DNA from 2 places in the Staphylococcus chromogenes genome. Region 2 is predicted to be linked to the other one. Evidence: a T-box and tRNA genes for the amino acid it is inferred to sense, from the RefSeq annotation. Region 2 holds a T-box; the other holds one or more tRNA genes.

Region 1 (8,849 bases), 220 kb from region 2:
GCTATCTCCAAGTTCGATTGGAATTTCTCCGCTACCCTCAGTTCATCCGCTCACTTTTCAACGTAAGTCGGTTCGGTCCTCCATTCAGTGTTACCTGAACTTCAACCTGACCAAGGGTAGATCACCTGGTTTCGGGTCTACGACCAAATACTCATTCGCCCTATTCAGACTCGCTTTCGCTACGGCTCCACATTTTCTGCTTAACCTTGCATCAGATCGTAACTCGCCGGTTCATTCTACAAAAGGCACGCCATCACCCATTAACGGGCTCTGACTACTTGTAAGCACACGGTTTCAAGTTCTCTTTCACTCCCCTTCCGGGGTACTTTTCACCTTTCCCTCACGGTACTGGTTCACTATCGGTCACTAGAGAGTATTTAGCCTTGGGAGATGGTCCTCCCAGATTCCGACGGAATTTCACGTGCTCCGCCGTACTCAGGATCCACTCAGGAGGGAAGATGTTTTCGACTACAGGATTTTTACCTTCTCTGATTAACCTTTCCAGGTTATTCGTCTAACATATTCCTTTGTAACTCCGTACAGAGTGTCCTACAACCCCAACAAGCAAGCTTGTTGGTTTGGGCTCTTCCCGTTTCGCTCGCCGCTACTCAGGGAATCGATTTTTCTTTCTCTTCCTCCGGGTACTAAGATGTTTCAGTTCTCCGGGTCTACCTTCTCACATGCTATGTATTCACATGCGGATAACACGACATAACTCGTGTTGGGTTCCCCCATTCGGAAATCTCTGGATCACAGCTTACTTACAGCTCCCCAAAGCATATCGTCGTTAGTAACGTCCTTCATCGGCTTCTAGTGCCAAGGCATCCACCGTGCGCCCTTAATAACTTAATCTTTTGATGTTTTGGCAATCGTTTACATTCGGCTTTCGAATTGAACAATAACCAACATCCACCAGTTATTAATTATTGTGAGTCGTCTGTCGACGACTAGCGATAATTTTTGTTTCAAGCTTTTCGCTTGTCACTCGGTTTTGCTTGGTAAAATCTATACTTACTTATCTAGTTTTCAATGTACAATGTTGAATCCTCAAAATGAGCATTCAAAACTGAATACAATATGTCTCCGTTATTCCTTATCGCTTAAAAGCGATATTCCGTATATTATCCTTAGAAAGGAGGTGATCCAGCCGCACCTTCCGATACGGCTACCTTGTTACGACTTCACCCCAATCATTTGTCCCACCTTCGACGGCTAGCTCCAAATGGTTACTCCACCGGCTTCGGGTGTTACAAACTCTCGTGGTGTGACGGGCGGTGTGTACAAGACCCGGGAACGTATTCACCGTAGCATGCTGATCTACGATTACTAGCGATTCCAGCTTCATGTAGTCGAGTTGCAGACTACAATCCGAACTGAGAACAACTTTATGGGATTTGCTTGACCTCGCGGTTTCGCTGCCCTTTGTATTGTCCATTGTAGCACGTGTGTAGCCCAAATCATAAGGGGCATGATGATTTGACGTCATCCCCACCTTCCTCCGGTTTGTCACCGGCAGTCAACTTAGAGTGCCCAACTTAATGATGGCAACTAAGCTCAAGGGTTGCGCTCGTTGCGGGACTTAACCCAACATCTCACGACACGAGCTGACGACAACCATGCACCACCTGTCATTTTGTCCTCCGAAGAGGAAAACTCTATCTCTAAAGTGGTCAAAAGATGTCAAGATTTGGTAAGGTTCTTCGCGTTGCTTCGAATTAAACCACATGCTCCACCGCTTGTGCGGGTCCCCGTCAATTCCTTTGAGTTTCAGTCTTGCGACCGTACTCCCCAGGCGGAGTGCTTAATGCGTTAGCTGCAGCACTAAGGGGCGGAAACCCCCTAACACTTAGCACTCATCGTTTACGGCGTGGACTACCAGGGTATCTAATCCTGTTTGATCCCCACGCTTTCGCACATCAGCGTCAGTTACAGACCAGAAAGCCGCCTTCGCCACTGGTGTTCCTCCATATCTCTGCGCATTTCACCGCTACACATGGAATTCCACTTTCCTCTTCTGCACTCAAGTTTTCCAGTTTCCAATGACCCTCCACGGTTGAGCCGTGGGCTTTCACATCAGACTTAAAAAACCGCCTACGCGCGCTTTACGCCCAATAATTCCGGATAACGCTTGCCACCTACGTATTACCGCGGCTGCTGGCACGTAGTTAGCCGTGGCTTTCTGGTTAGGTACCGTCAAGATGTGCACAGTTACTTACACATTTGTTCTTCCCTAACAACAGAGCTTTACGATCCGAAGACCTTCATCACTCACGCGGCGTTGCTCCGTCAGGCTTTCGCCCATTGCGGAAGATTCCCTACTGCTGCCTCCCGTAGGAGTCTGGACCGTGTCTCAGTTCCAGTGTGGCCGATCACCCTCTCAGGTCGGCTACGTATCGTTGCCTTGGTGAGCCGTTACCTCACCAACTAGCTAATACGGCGCGGGTCCATCTATAAGTGACAGCAAGACCGTCTTTCACTATCGAACCATGCGGTTCGATATGTTATCCGGCATTAGCCCCGGTTTCCCGGAGTTATTCCAGTCTTATAGGTAGGTTACCCACGTGTTACTCACCCGTCCGCCGCTAACGTCAAAGGAGCAAGCTCCTCGTCAGTTCGCTCGACTTGCATGTATTAGGCACGCCGCCAGCGTTCATCCTGAGCCAGGATCAAACTCTCCATAAAAGAAGTAAGCTTGATATAGCTCGTTGATTGGTTCAGCCAATCACTCTAGAAAGTACGTTACGTACTCAAAATTATTGGAATTAACGTTGACATATTGTCATTCAGTTTTCAATGTTCATGTAAAAATAAATGGAGCGGGTGATGGGAATCGAACCCACAACATCAGCTTGGAAGGCTGAGGTTTTGCCATTAAACTACACCCGCAAATAATTAATTTTGAGGTTGATGCGGCCGAGAGGATTTGAACCTCCACGGGAATACTCCCACTAGGCCCTCAACCTAGCGCGTCTGCCGTTCCGCCACGACCGCTCGGTAAAAATCGAATGATTTTTTCGACAAGATTTATTGTACTATGTGTTATTCGCATTGTCAACACTTTTTTAACATTAAATTAATGTTTGTAACGTGTTGTTAATCTTATTTTCACAACGTATTTAATCATACATCAAATTGTATTCAATGTCAATCACTTATTTCATAAAAACCATTTATTTATTCCTATGACTTGTGACGACCTAAATTATTATACGAATTCAATGTTAAGATGTCAATAAAGAATTTAAAAATATTAGGCCCCTATCATAAATCTTATTTTTTAAGTCTTTACTAGAAGACTTCAATGAATATATTCATAAAAAACTCCCCACTGAGAAATCATTTCGTGGGGAGTCTCTATATGATATTTTTAATCCTCATCTACTATCGCTATACTTCTAGTTGGCACTACTTGAGTTACTTGAAACCTTTTGTTTGATAAGCTACTTTAATACCTTAACTAATTTTAAACTCCCTCCACATTGTCCGCATCTCATTTTATTCGTATTAACACGACGTATTCTTAAAAACGTTTTATGACATTTTTTACACATATATTCGTAATTCGCGCGCGTTTCATAACTCTCAATAGAATTACAAAAACGTGGCGCGCCTACTTTTAGTGCCAACTGTCGGAAATCTCTGTCTCGGTGTTGATACCCTTTTCCTTCTAAATGAAGAAAATAATGGCACAGTTCATGTTTAATGATATTGTCTAGTTCTTTTAAACCAAAGTGTTCATATTGCTTTGGATTTATTTCAATATCATGTGTTTTTAAAAGATATCGCCCTCCTGTACTACGTAATCTATGATTAAAATAAATCCGATGACGAAAAGGCTTTCCAAATAAGGTTAATGCTAGATTTTCAGCATGTTGTTGCAATTCTTGATTAAGCATGCGGATCTATCATTGTTAATGCGACTTTTCCTTTTTCGCTATCGATGGAATCAATCCAAACATCAACAATATCCCCTACACTCACAACATCCATCGGGTGTTTTACAAAGCGTTTTGCTAACTTAGAAATATGCACTAAGCCATCTTGTTTCACACCAATATCTACAAACGCTCCAAAATCAACAACATTTCGTACTGTTCCACTCAATTTCATTCCTTTGTTTAAATCTTCAATAGATAATACATCAGATTTTAATTGTGGTGTTTCATATTCATCCCTTGGGTCACGATGGGGAGCCATTAATGATTTCACAATATCTTCAAGCGTCGGAACGCCGACCTTAAGTTGTTCAGCATATGTTTTTATATCTATATTTTTTAAGGTTGCTTTACAACGCTCTGTTCCGAGTTCTGATACTTCTATTTTCAAAATTTTAAGTAAGTCATATGTTGCGGGATAACTTTCAGGGTGAATAGCCGTATTATCAAGAGGTTCGTCCCCATCCACAATTCTTAAGAAGCCAATACTCTGTTCAAACGTTTTTGCACCTAGGCGTTTTACATTATTAATTTCTTTGTGATGCTTAATTACACCATTTTCTTCCCTATACTGAATGATGTTATTTGCGATGGGTTTAGATAAACCTGCGACATATTGCAATAATGTACTTGATGCTGTATTAACATTAACACCTACTTGGTTTACTGCTGTTTCAACGACAAAGTTCAATGCTTCTCCTAATTGTTTTTGATTAACGTCATGTTGGTATTGACCGACACCTATAGATTTAGGATCTATTTTTACAAGCTCACTTAAAGGGTCTTGCACGCGACGGCCTATAGAAACCGCACTTCGTTCTTCGACTTGAAAATCAGGAAATTCCTGTCGTGCAATGTCTGAAGCAGAATAGACGGAAGCGCCTGCCTCATTCACAATAATGTATTGAATATTCAATTCATGCTTTTGAATCATATTCGCCACAAACTGTTCTGTTTCACGACTCGCTGTTCCGTTCCCAATTGCCACCAATTCAATTTGGTACGTATTAACCATCTCTAAGAAAATACGTTCAGCTTCTTTCGTTTTAGAGATAGGCGGATGTGGATACATGACCGATTTCGCTACGAAAGAGCCAAGTGGATTAATGACTGCCAACTTACAACCGGTGCGAAACGCTGGATCCACACCTAAAATCTGTTTTTCTTTCAATGGTGGCTGTAACAGTAAATGCTTTAAATTTTCACTGAAAACATCAATTGCTTTTTCTTCGGCACGTGCTGTTAAATCTCCACGAATTTCACGTTCAATTGAAGGAAAAATTAACCGCTTCATTGCATCTTCAATGGCTAAGATAACAATTTGAGATAATTCATTTGTATCTTTAATTTCTATTTTCTTAATTTCTTCCGACAGTTTCGTTTTATCAACATCAATTTTAACATTCAAAATTTTTTCTTTTTCGCCGCGGTTCATTGCTAAAATACGATGATTGGCAATACGCTTTAATGGCTCAGCGTAATCATAATACATCGCATAAGTTGCTTTTTCATCTTCGGCATTTTTCTTTTTAGATGTTACAATCTCTCCGTGTTTCAAGGTTTCTTTTAATATTCGTTGACGATATTTAGGGTTATCCGCAATACGCTCCGCAATAATATCTTGTGCGCCTAATAGGGCTTCATCGATTGTTTTTACTTCTTCATTAATAAACTTTTGCGCTTCTTGATTTAAAGACTTTGTTGAATTTTGCGTATCAATCCATTTGGCTAGTGGTTCTAAGCCTTTACGTTTGGCTTCCGTCGCACGTGTCTTTTTCTTTTGCTTAAAAGGTCTATAGAGGTCTTCAACTCGTTGTAATTTAGTTTGCTTTAAAATATCGGCTTTTAATTCATCTGTTAACAATCCTTGTTGCTCTATATTATGTATCACTTCTTCTTTACGTTTTTGCAGTTGCAACATGTACGCATATTCGTCTTCAATTTTTTTAATTTCAACTTCATCTAATCCCCCGGTCGCTTCTTTACGATAGCGTGCAATAAAGGGAACTGTATTTTTTTCTTCGAGTAATTGTAATACCGCTTCTATTTGCTTTATTGAAAATTGGTATTCGTTATGTATTGCTTGAATTAATGTATTTGCCAAAAGGTTCACCACTTTCTTAAATCTTACTTTGTTTATTTTATCATTATTCATGGATAAAAATCATGCCGTTATTCAAGCACAATAAAAGAGGCATAGACTTTATCGTCTAGCCTCTCACCATTTATGATTAACCAATCACATTTTGATTGATAAATTATTTCTTTGCCGCTTCTTGAAGTTTTTTAATGGCTGTTCGTTGTAAACGCGAAACGTGCATCTGACTTAACCCTATACGTTCACCCGTTTCTTTTTGGCTTAAACCGTCGATAAAGGTACATTGTATAATTTCACGTTCTCTATCAGATAGAATTGGAATAATACGCTCTAAAATCATGCGCTTTTCCGTCAAATCATAGTTATCATCTTGACTTCCCATAATATCAAGCAATGTGACTGTAGAACCATCTTTATCAGCTTCAATGGAGTGATCCACACTTAAAGCGTTATAGCTCTGACCCATTTCCATTGCTTCAAGCACTTCTTCATCTGTTACTTCTAATCGCGCAGCAATTTCAGCAATTGAAGGGGACCGTTCGAGTTCATTTGTAAGTTCATCACTGACTTTTTTAATTCTTGGACCAATTTCCTTAATGCGTCTAGGAACGTGTACACTCCAAGTTTTATCACGTAAATATCTTTTAATCTCCCCGATGACAGTTGGAACTAAGAAAGCTTCAAACTTACGATCAAATGACAAATCAAAACGGTTTATCGCACCTATAAGTCCGACCATGCCGACTTGCACTAGGTCTTCGTGATGAGATTGGCCTTTTGAATATTTATAGGCCAATGATTCGATTAGCTTTTCATAATGTTTTACGAGTTTTTCTTGCGCTTCTTTATCTTGATGTTCTTGGTGTCGTTTAATCCAGTCGTTGATTTGTTCAGGTGAAACAGAATTAACTGATTTCGACTCTTTCGTCATTATTTCGCACCTGCTCTTTTTTGATATACTTGATCATGCTAATCGTTACCCCTGTCTCTTTGTCAACAGTGACTTCATCCATTAACGACTCAATTAAGAATAAACCTAGTCCACCTTCACGTAAAAAGTCGATGTTTTCATTATCTTGATAAGGTCCGAGTTGTTGTTTTGTTTCTTGATAATTAAAACTCTCACCTTGATCTGAAACGATAATCTTAATGTACGTATCGCTTTTTTCAAAACCGACATTGATATAACCGGTTTCTTTTTTATCTTTATACGCATGTTTAACCGCATTTGTCACAGCTTCACTTACTGCAATTTTAGCGTCTTCAATATCATCATAAGAAGCACCTACTTGAGTGAATACTCCCGATAAAGTAAGACGAATCAAACTTACATATTCTGCAGACGCTGGAAGCCTCATTTCGATAAAATCATTTCTGTTTGGCATGATTATTCGACCTCCGTCCCTTCGTTCACGTGCATCAAGTCACTTAAACCTGTAATTTCAAATAATCGTTTAATTCTATTATTAACACCAAGAATATACAATTCTTTATTATTTTGATTTAAAGATTTCAATGTACCCACAAAGAGACCGAGCCCTGTTGAATCCATATATGATAGATTTTCTAAATTTACATGTATATCATGTGTTCCAGCTTGTCTAATAGGAACTAACACTTTTTCTAATTCGGGAACAGTTGCGACATCGAGTTCGCCGCTTACGGTAACGTCATAATGTTTGTCATGTTCTTGTGATTCGATATTAAGGTTCATTATTGTTTACACTCCTACAAATATACTCTACTACGGACTTTTACCCATTTCTATGTTGCATTAATCTAAATTTATAGAAATTAATTGACTCTCTTAATAATTAATATTGTTAAATCGTCTCGTTTCCCTTCTTTATGTATACGAATCAGTTGTTCATATAGCAATTGGACAATATCTTGAGGATGTAATTGTTTATAGCCTTTAATAAATTCTAAAAGCTTTTCTTGATTAATAAACTCCCCATTTTCTCGACGTATTTCTGTCACACCATCTGTAAATATGATAATTAAATCATTGATATTAATTTTAATCTCTTTTTGGTCATATCGAATGTGCGAGCTCACGCCTAAAATACGCCCACGAACATCAATTTCCTCGAATTCATCTTTATCTGCTCGAAAAATATATCCTGGCTCATGCCCTGCTGAACTACAATATAAGATATGGTTCATTTCTTCGTATAAGCCATAAAACATCGTTACAAACATATTTTGATTGACGTTTTTTTCAACCACACGATTAAGACGCTTTAAACCGTCATTCGGAAGTTGTGAATGCCCGTAGGAATCCATACCAAACTTAATCATACTCATTGCGAGTGCTGCAGGAATTCCTTTCCCGATAACATCGGCGACAGCAAAACTCATCGTGCCATCTTTATGGTCAATCAAGTTAAAGTAATCTCCACTCACGCGTTGAGCTGCCACTGAAATCACGCCAATTTGAATACTGTCAAATTGCGGAATTTCAGTTTTTAACATGGTTTGTTGGAGTCTGGAAGCCACATCCAATTCTTTATCATGAACTTCCATTCGATCGATTAAATCTTTATAATCAGAATAATTAAAACCAAAACTAGAAATCACTTTTTCTAAAACATCCAGACTTTCCATCAACTCTGACTGAGAAAGTTGATGCGTCTCTGCATATTTTTTATGCATGCGGACAATATCTTCAGGCGTTACCCCTTTACCTGTAATATGATCTGCATAGTTTGAAGCAGATTGAAGTGTTTGGGCTTTGTCTTCGTTATTGATAAATGTTTCTACTAACTCAAAGTAGCGTACTTCATTTTGCTGCGTCAAATGGACGTTCCCCCCTT
Region 2 (8,849 bases):
GTAGAACCCTTGAAATATTTTTTATTTTTCTGAAAAAACAGATAGGACTATTACCTATTAAAAACCCCTCCAAAATACTTTTGGAGGGAGAAATTTGTATTAAACTGTAGAACTCAATACTACTCGTTAGTTCCACCATTTTTATTGTTTTTTAATTCTTCTTCAGTAACAACACGTAGATTATTAGATGGATCGCCGCCACCTTCATCATCAAATGCTGCTTCTCTTTGCTCGTGCGCTGAACCATTACCTTGAGTAAATTGTGATTTCTTTTGGTTTAAAAATGCTTTTGGATCTTGTTTAGCTTCATTCACGTAAGCTTTGGGATCAGCTTTCACTTTGTTTAATTCTTCTGTCGCTAATGCACTCACATTAGATACTTTTTCTCGTGCATTTTGCTTATAAGTATCAGGATCTTGTTTATATTTATCAATTTCTTGTTTCAATACATCGCGATTTTGTTTGTTTGACAATACAACCGCTAATGCTGCGCCACCAATACCAATGATGGCTCTCAATAGATTTGCTGATTTAGCCATTTTATATCACCTCTTTGAATTCTTACCAATAAATACCCACTTAGAGATGTCTGAAACATTTCAAAGAAAGGAAATATATAGCTATTTTGAAATATTCATCTATTTGTCACTCTGATTCTATATCTTTTTTAGTGAGTCCAAGTCGTTGGAAGTCATCTTCTGTTAGTTTTCGATAACCACCCGGTGGCAATGTTTCATCTAAAGTTAATTCGGCAATCTTGAGTCTTTTTAAATAAATGACTTCATTATTAACATAATGAAACATCCGTTTAATTTGATGAAACTTCCCTTCAGTAATGGTGATTTCAGCTGAATTTGATTCTATTATTTCTAAACTTGCAGGTTTTAATTTTCCTTCTTTTAAGGGAACGCCTTCTTTAAAAATATTTATCGTGTTTTCTTCAATAACATGCTTTGTTTCCACATAATAGGTTTTAGACACATGATGTTGAGGGCTCATTAATAAATGATTAAACTTTCCATTATTTGTAATTAAAATTAACCCTTCAGTATCTTTATCTAATCTACCTACAGGAAATAAATCGAGGTGTTGATAATCATGTATTAAATCTATAAGTGTAGAATGTCGGTCGTCCTTTGTGGCTGAGATGACTCCTTTTGGTTTGTTTAACATTAAATACACAAAAGGCTCATAGGCTATTACTTTTTGGTTCACAGTGATACGATCTTCGTACGGATTAATTTGTGTTTTAGCTGCTTTTACTCGATGATCATTGAGCGTGACTTCTCCTTTTTTGAGTAATGTTTTAATCTCTGAACGAGACCCGACGCCCATATCAGCTAAATACTTATCAATTCTCATTATAAAAATCTCAACCCCAGTTTGCGACGGAGTTTATTTGGGATGTCGCCTAAAAATTTGTCTGCCAATTTAGTGCGCATTGTTAATACACCATAAACCAAACCACCCACAATGACACAAATCACTGTAATGATAAGGGCACCTATTTGAGTAGATGGTGAAATAAAGAATTGTAGAACAAAATAAGTCAATTCAACAACAATCATCATGATGAACCCATATAAGAAGATGTGGCATACATCAAAAATGGTATCTTCAAATTTAAATCGTGCATATTTTTTTAAAACTATCAGGTTACATAAAATTGCGAAAAGCAATGCAATACTTGTACTTAAAATGGCGCCTGCAGTGTGAAAAAGGATAATCAACGGCGTGTTGAGAATAAATTTGATAATTACCGAGCCGAAAACGATAAATACTGTCAGTTTTTGTTTATCAATCCCCTGTAACATTGACGCAGTTACACTTAATAACGAGATTAAAATAGCTGCTGGGGCGTAAAAGAATAGTAAGCGACTACCATCAAAACTGAACTCATAAAAAACAGTATATAATGGGATAGCAAGCGCCATGATTCCTAGACTCGCCGGTACTGTAATAAACATGAGTACACCTAGTGATGTCCGTATTTGCTTATGCATTTCTAAATAATCCCCGGACTCATATGTTTTTGTAATATAAGGTATTAAACTAATCGCAAAACCTGCAGCGAGTGATGTAGGAATCATCACAATTTTATTTGTAGTCATATTCAACATCGTAAAAAACATGTCTTGTAATCGTGGTGTAATTCCCACTAAGCTCAAGGCGTTATTGTGTGTTAATTGGTCAACAATAATAAATAATGGGAAATTTAAACTTACAATGACGAAAGGAATACTGTAAGAAATAATTTCTTTGTACATTTTACTATAAGGGACGTCTATCCCAGTCATATCTGATTCGACCATCTTTTGAATATGTGGTTTTCGTTTAATCCAATACCACCAAAGCGTTAATAAGCCTGCGATTGCACCAATAGCAGCACCAAATGTTGCAATACCATTTGCAAAGAGTACAGAGCCATTCACCACGTTTAACACGATATAGCTCCCTACTAATATGAACAAAATTCTCGCAATTTGTTCTGTGACTTCAGAGAGTGCTGTAGGCCCCATGGATTTGTATCCCTGGAAGACCCCTCTCCAAGTGGCTAATAACGGAATAAAAATAACAACAAAACTGATTGTGCGAATAATAGATGTAATTTGATCTACCGTCCACCCGTCTGCATCATTCGAATTATTCGCAATCGTAATGGAGGCAATTGTTGGTGAAAGAAAATACAAAACTAAAAATCCAAGTATCCCTGTGATACTCATGACGATAAAGCTAGATTTATATAGTTTCTGACTCACGCGATAAGCGCCGAGTGCATTATATTTAGCCACGTACTTAGAGGCAGCTAAAGGTACACCCGCTGTTGCAACAGCAATTGCAATGTTATAAGGACCATAAGCATAATTAAATGGCGCTAGATTGTCGGCGCCCCCAATAATTTTATAGAACGGGATAATATAGATAATCCCTAAAATTTTGGTAATAAGAATACTAATTGTTAGAAGAAAGGTCCCTCTGACTAATTCTTTATTTTCACTCATAGCTCAACCTACCTAACCTACTAATTTCAAAATTAAATTATAACACAATATGGTTATTATACACGTATTCCTATTATGTTAAAATCGTAATATCAAAACGAAGGAGAAATATTTATATGTGCTATCAAACGATTGTCATTGGTGGTGGGCCAAGTGGACTCATGGCTGCAATCTCTGCTAGTGAACAAGGTCAACGCGTATTACTTCTCGAAAAGAAAAAAGGTCTTGGTCGAAAATTAAAAATATCAGGAGGCGGTCGCTGCAATGTCACTAATCGCCTTCCGTATGCTGAAATTATTAAGCACATTCCTGGAAATGGAAAATTTTTATACAGCCCCTTTTCAATTTTTGATAATGAATCAATCATTGACTTTTTTGAATCCCGGGGAGTAGCTCTAAAAGAAGAAGACCATGGTCGCATGTTTCCAGTAAGTAATAAAGCCGAAGATGTGGTGAATACACTTATCCGAACATTAAAGCAACATGACGTTACAGTTATCGAAGAAGCCGCTGTGGTAAAAACTCAAAAAAATGATCAACAAAAATTTGAAGTGTATACTCAAAATCATAAAAAGTTTGTGGGCAATAGTTTAATCATTGCGACGGGAGGAACGAGTGTCCCTCAAACTGGATCAACTGGGGACGGGTATCGCTTCGCTAAGCAATATGGGCACACTATTACAGACCTTTTTCCAACAGAGGTCCCGATAACTTCTTCCTCACCATTTATCAAAAAGCAAACACTTAAGGGTCTGAGCTTAAAAAATGTTGCATTATCTGTTTTGAAGAAAAACGGAAAAAAACGCATCACTCATCAAATGGATATGTTGTTTACACACTTTGGCATCAGTGGACCCGCAGCACTACGTTGCAGTCAATTTGTCTATTATGAGCAAAAACAACAACACCAAAAAGAAATACTCATACATTTAGACGTTTTTCCTGACGTGAACGAGGAGCAACTGAAAGATAAGATTCGCCAACAATTAAAAAAACAACCAGATAAAATCATTAAAAATAGTTTGCACGGACTGATTGAAGAGCGTTATCTTAACTTCATTATTGAACAAGCCCAAATCGATTTCGAAACAACGTCACACCATTTAACAGCACAACAGTTGCATCAACTTGTGCATTTATTTAAAAATTTTACTTTTCCAGTCAACGGAACACTTCCTATTGAAAAAGCTTTTGTGACTGGAGGCGGTGTTTCAATTAAAGAAATTACGCCTTCAACGATGGAATCCAAACTGACACCTGGCCTCTTTTTGTGTGGGGAAGTATTAGATATTCATGGTTATACTGGCGGATATAATATTACAAGCGCATTAGTTACAGGTTATGTTGCGGGTTATTTTGCTGGATTTTATCAAGGTTAAAAAATGTGGAGCTGGGACATAATTAATTTCATGTATTAGATTGTTCCATAAAGCCTCGCTTTTTAGATGCCTCAGAAGTCTCGGCTTAGGAATCAATCAAAATAACTATATTTATTCACAACCCTAAAGTTATAAACTTTACCGACTCAATTTTATTGAATTAAGTTGTAACAAAATAGCCATCCAAATTTACCCTCTGATAAATTTGGATGGCTTTTTAATTTTAAACGGGCGCTAAGTCCCAATCACATTACTTTTTAAAGCTTTAAATTCGTGGATAGTCAAGTCCTTCATTACCAAAGGCATGCATTCCGCCTTCGACATTGACCGCTTCGATATCATGATCATTTAAATATTCCACAACTTTAGCGCTACGTACACCACCTGCACAAACAATATAATAAGTTTGATTTTGATGGAATTCTTTTAAATGATCGGGAATTTCATTCATAGGGATATGCTTAGCGTTTGGAATCATTCCCATAGAGACTTCTTCATCTTCGCGAACATCAACGATATGCACTGGTTCATTTTGTAATAGTAACGTTTTTAACTCATCCGTTGTAATTTCCTTCATTTTATCCATCCCTTCTCATTTCTTAATTATTTGGCTACAATATTTACTAATTTTTGTGGAACAGCTATTACTTTTTTAATGTCTTTACCTTCAATCGCTTGTTGAACATTTTCATTTTCAAATGCGAATTGTTCCATTTCTTCTTTTGATGCATTTTTAGGAATTTCTAATTTAGCACGTACTTTCCCATTGACCTGAACGACAATCTCAACGACGTCACCTTCAAGTAATTCTGCATCATAACTCGGCCACGGTTGGTAAGTAATTGTGCCCTCATGGCCTAAAATTGACCATAATTCTTCACCGATATGAGGGGCAATCGGTGCTAACATTTTTACAAATCCTTCGATATACGATTGATTGATTTTTTCTGCTTTATAACAATCGTTAATAAATACCATTAACTGACTAATGGCTGTATTGAAGTTCAAGGATTCAAAATCCTCTGTGACTTTTTTCACGGTTTGGTGATAAGACTTTTCAAGCTGTGGTGTTTCTTCTCGAACCACTTTTGGACTCAATTCATTATTTTCAGTTACGAGTAAACGCCAAATTCGATCAAGGAAACGTCTAGAACCATCTAAGCCATTTTCACTCCAAGCAATTGATGCATCAAGTGGCCCCATAAACATCTCATATAAGCGCAATGTGTCAGCGCCATGAGAATTTATAATATCATCAGGATTCACGACATTACCTTTTGATTTACTCATTTTTTCATGGCCCTCACCAAGAATCATACCTTGGTTAAATAATTTTTGGAAAGGTTCTTTCGTCGGAACAACCCCAATATCATAAAGCACTTTATGCCAAAAACGTGCATATAATAAGTGTAATACCGCATGTTCTACCCCGCCAATGTATAAGTCAACAGGTAACCAGTGCTTTAATTTTTCAGGATCTGCTAACATTTGATCATTTTTAGGATCGATATATCGTAAGTAGTACCAACAACTTCCCGCCCATTGCGGCATTGTATTCGTTTCACGACGTCCTTTCATACCCGTTTCTGGGTCTGTCACATTTACAAACTCATCAATATTAGCTAAAGGTGATTCCCCTGTGCCTGACGGTTTGATTTCATCAGTTTTAGGTAGCAATAATGGGAGTTCATTTTCAGGTACAGTTGTGATGGAACCATCTTCCCAATGAATAATTGGAATAGGTTCACCCCAGTAACGTTGACGACTAAATAGCCAATCACGCAACTTGTAGTTCACTTTCTTCTCACCATGACCTTTAGCTTCTAAAATTTCAATTGCTTTTGAGATAGCCTCTGAATTATTCATTCCATTTAATGCATCAGAATGAATGTGTGGCCCATCTCCAGTGAAGACACCGTTTGTTAATTCTCCTTCAATGACGTATTGCACAGGTAAATTAAATGTTTCTGCAAATTCATGATCACGTTCATCGTGACCAGGGACTGCCATAACTGCACCTGTACCATAAGTAGAAAGCACATAGTCCGCAATCCAAACCGGTACGCGTTCACCCGATAAAGGATGAATGGCATAGGCTCCTGTAAACACACCTGTTTTTTCTTTAGCCAAATCAGTACGTTCTAAATCTGATTTTTTTGCTGCCGCATCCTGATATTTTTTAACTTGATCTTTAAATTCGGGCGTTGTGATTTGATTAACTAGACTATGCTCAGGACTTAATACAAGGAAAGTGGCACCATAAATTGTATCTGGACGTGTTGTAAATACTTCGATTGTTTCATTTATAGTTTCTACATTGAAAGTGACTTTTGCTCCTTCAGAACGACCTATCCAATTACGTTGCATATCTTTGATAGATTCAGGCCAATCTAAAGTTTCTAAATCCTCTAATAATCGGTCAGCATATTCTGTGATTTTAAGTACCCATTGTTTCATTGGACGACGCACTACTGGATGGCCTCCACGTTCTGATACACCATCTACCACTTCTTCATTTGATAAAACTGTTCCTAATGCCTCACACCAGTTTACAGGTATCTCATCGACGTAGGCTAAACCTTTTTTATATAATTGGATAAATATCCATTGTGTCCATTTATAATACTCAGGATCAGTTGTACTTACCTCGCGATCCCAATCATAACTAAACCCGAGCTCTTGAATTTGACGTTTGAATGTTTGAATATTTCTTTTTGTAAATTCAGCCGGGCTATTACCAGTGTCTAAAGCATATTGTTCTGCTGGTAAACCAAATGCATCCCAACCCATTGGATGTAAAACATTATATCCTTGCATACGTTTATAGCGCGAAATGATATCTGTCGCCGTGTAGCCTTCAGGATGACCCACATGTAAACCCGCCCCAGAGGGATAAGGGAACATATCTAAGGCATAAAATTTCTTTTGTCCTAAATTGTCTTCAGTTTTGAATGTTTTGTTTTCGAGCCAATACTTTTGCCACTTTTTTTCAATCTCTTGATGGTTATAATTCACAAGTTTTCCTCCTAATTCAAAAAACATCTCAAATCCATGATGCTTTAATAGGGACGATGTTTACCGCGGTACCACCCTAGTTCACTACTGTGCGCTTCATTACATAATGGATTGAGATGTCATAAAAATATATTATAAACACGGCAAGTTCACTTCATGTATTACATCAGTTCACACCAACACTGACTCTCTTTGGAAATACAAATGAAGTTACTACTCCTTGATTTGTAAAAGTTAAACAAACCCATGATTCATGTCTTTGATATCCCTATAGTTCATAAGATTAATATACTAAAAAGACATTCTATAGTTATTACTATCATATGAAATTTACAGCATTTATGCAAGAGGATGATATCAGTTAATGATAAAGTACTTTTTTATCAATTCGACGATCAAATATCGATAGAAAACCTAAGGAAATGACCAATAAGCCAATCATAAACAAAAACATGACTTGCATATTATAAACATCTACTAAAATCCCGCCTATAAGAGGACCGAACGCTTTACCAACTGTTGAAGCCGAATTGACAATACCTTGATAGACCCCTTCTCTGCCTTTTGGAGAAAGTGCATTGGCAATCGTTGGAACGGCTGGCCAAACAAACATTTCAGCAAAGGTTAATATCACCATACCAACGATAAACATTGTAAAACTTTCAGCAAAACTAGTAACAAAAAAAGAAATAATAAAAATAAATACACCTACAAAAAGTTGTTTTTTTAATTGTCCTTTCAGTAAATGAATAATTGGCAAAATTAATGGTTGTCCTAACAGAATGAGTAAACCATTTATTGTCCAAAGAAGACTATACTGACTCATTGAAATACCTATTTCTTGTGTGAAAGATGCAATCGTCGTTTGCCATTGGACATATGTAATCCAACATATGGCAAACATCACACAAATTAATATCAAAGCCGTAAAATGCTTTTTATTTTGAACATGCGTCATGCCCTCAATCGTTTCAGCAGTCTTGACTGTCGCACGATAATCCATTTTAAAATTGAATAGCGCAACGAAGAAAAATAGAATATACATGAACAAGTTTGCGATAAATATATAGTTAAAACTCCATTCAGCCACAAAACCACTCAATGCTGCACCTAAGGCCACACCAATATTTTGCGCTAAATATATAGCATTGAACGTTTGTCGACCTCCTCTTGGCCAAACAGCGCCAGCCATCGCATAAATCGCTGGAATAATCATTCCGCCGCCAAAACCTAAAATAATAAGCCAAAGTGCATACCATGGCCACCCGTGAAAAAAGTTAAGGCCAATTGTAGCGAACAAACTTATCCAAGTCCCTAACATTATCGTCCGGTAGCCACCCAAGCGATCAAATAACGTGCCCCCAATTAAATTACCAACGACCATACCAAAAGCGTTCACCATTAATACGACCCCTGCAGTACTTAAAGATTTTCCTAGTACTTCATTCATATA

Evidence for each region. The T-box of region 2 lies ahead of leuS (leucine--tRNA ligase). A T-box ahead of a tRNA ligase gene usually reads a tRNA of that ligase, here a tRNA-Leu.
Region 1: it has a tRNA-Leu gene. The T-box ahead of leuS (leucine--tRNA ligase) is inferred to sense a tRNA for this amino acid. The anticodon was not compared.

The regions. Positions count from the first base shown of each region.
Region 1 covers NZ_CP118953.1:757,293-766,141, reverse strand. The annotation lists rRNA gene PYW36_RS03615 (23S ribosomal RNA) at 1-852, opposite strand, end outside; rRNA gene PYW36_RS03610 (16S ribosomal RNA) at 1,132-2,682, opposite strand; tRNA gene PYW36_RS03605 (tRNA-Gly) at 2,813-2,886, opposite strand; tRNA gene PYW36_RS03600 (tRNA-Leu) at 2,909-2,991, opposite strand; gene PYW36_RS03595 (SprT family protein) at 3,441-3,896, opposite strand; gene PYW36_RS03590 (Tex family protein) at 3,889-6,039, opposite strand; gene sigB (RNA polymerase sigma factor SigB) at 6,194-6,964, opposite strand; gene rsbW (anti-sigma B factor RsbW) at 6,939-7,418, opposite strand; gene PYW36_RS03575 (anti-sigma factor antagonist) at 7,421-7,747, opposite strand; gene PYW36_RS03570 (SpoIIE family protein phosphatase) at 7,828-8,832, opposite strand.
Region 2 covers NZ_CP118953.1:973,347-982,195, reverse strand. The annotation lists gene PYW36_RS04840 (hypothetical protein) at 120-539, opposite strand; gene PYW36_RS04835 (pseudouridine synthase) at 646-1,362, opposite strand; gene PYW36_RS04830 (putative polysaccharide biosynthesis protein) at 1,362-3,002, opposite strand; gene PYW36_RS04825 (BaiN/RdsA family NAD(P)/FAD-dependent oxidoreductase) at 3,119-4,381, shown strand; gene PYW36_RS04820 (rhodanese-like domain-containing protein) at 4,647-4,958, opposite strand; gene leuS (leucine--tRNA ligase) at 4,985-7,423, opposite strand; T-box leader at 7,443-7,626, opposite strand; gene PYW36_RS04810 (MDR family MFS transporter) at 7,758-8,849, opposite strand, start outside.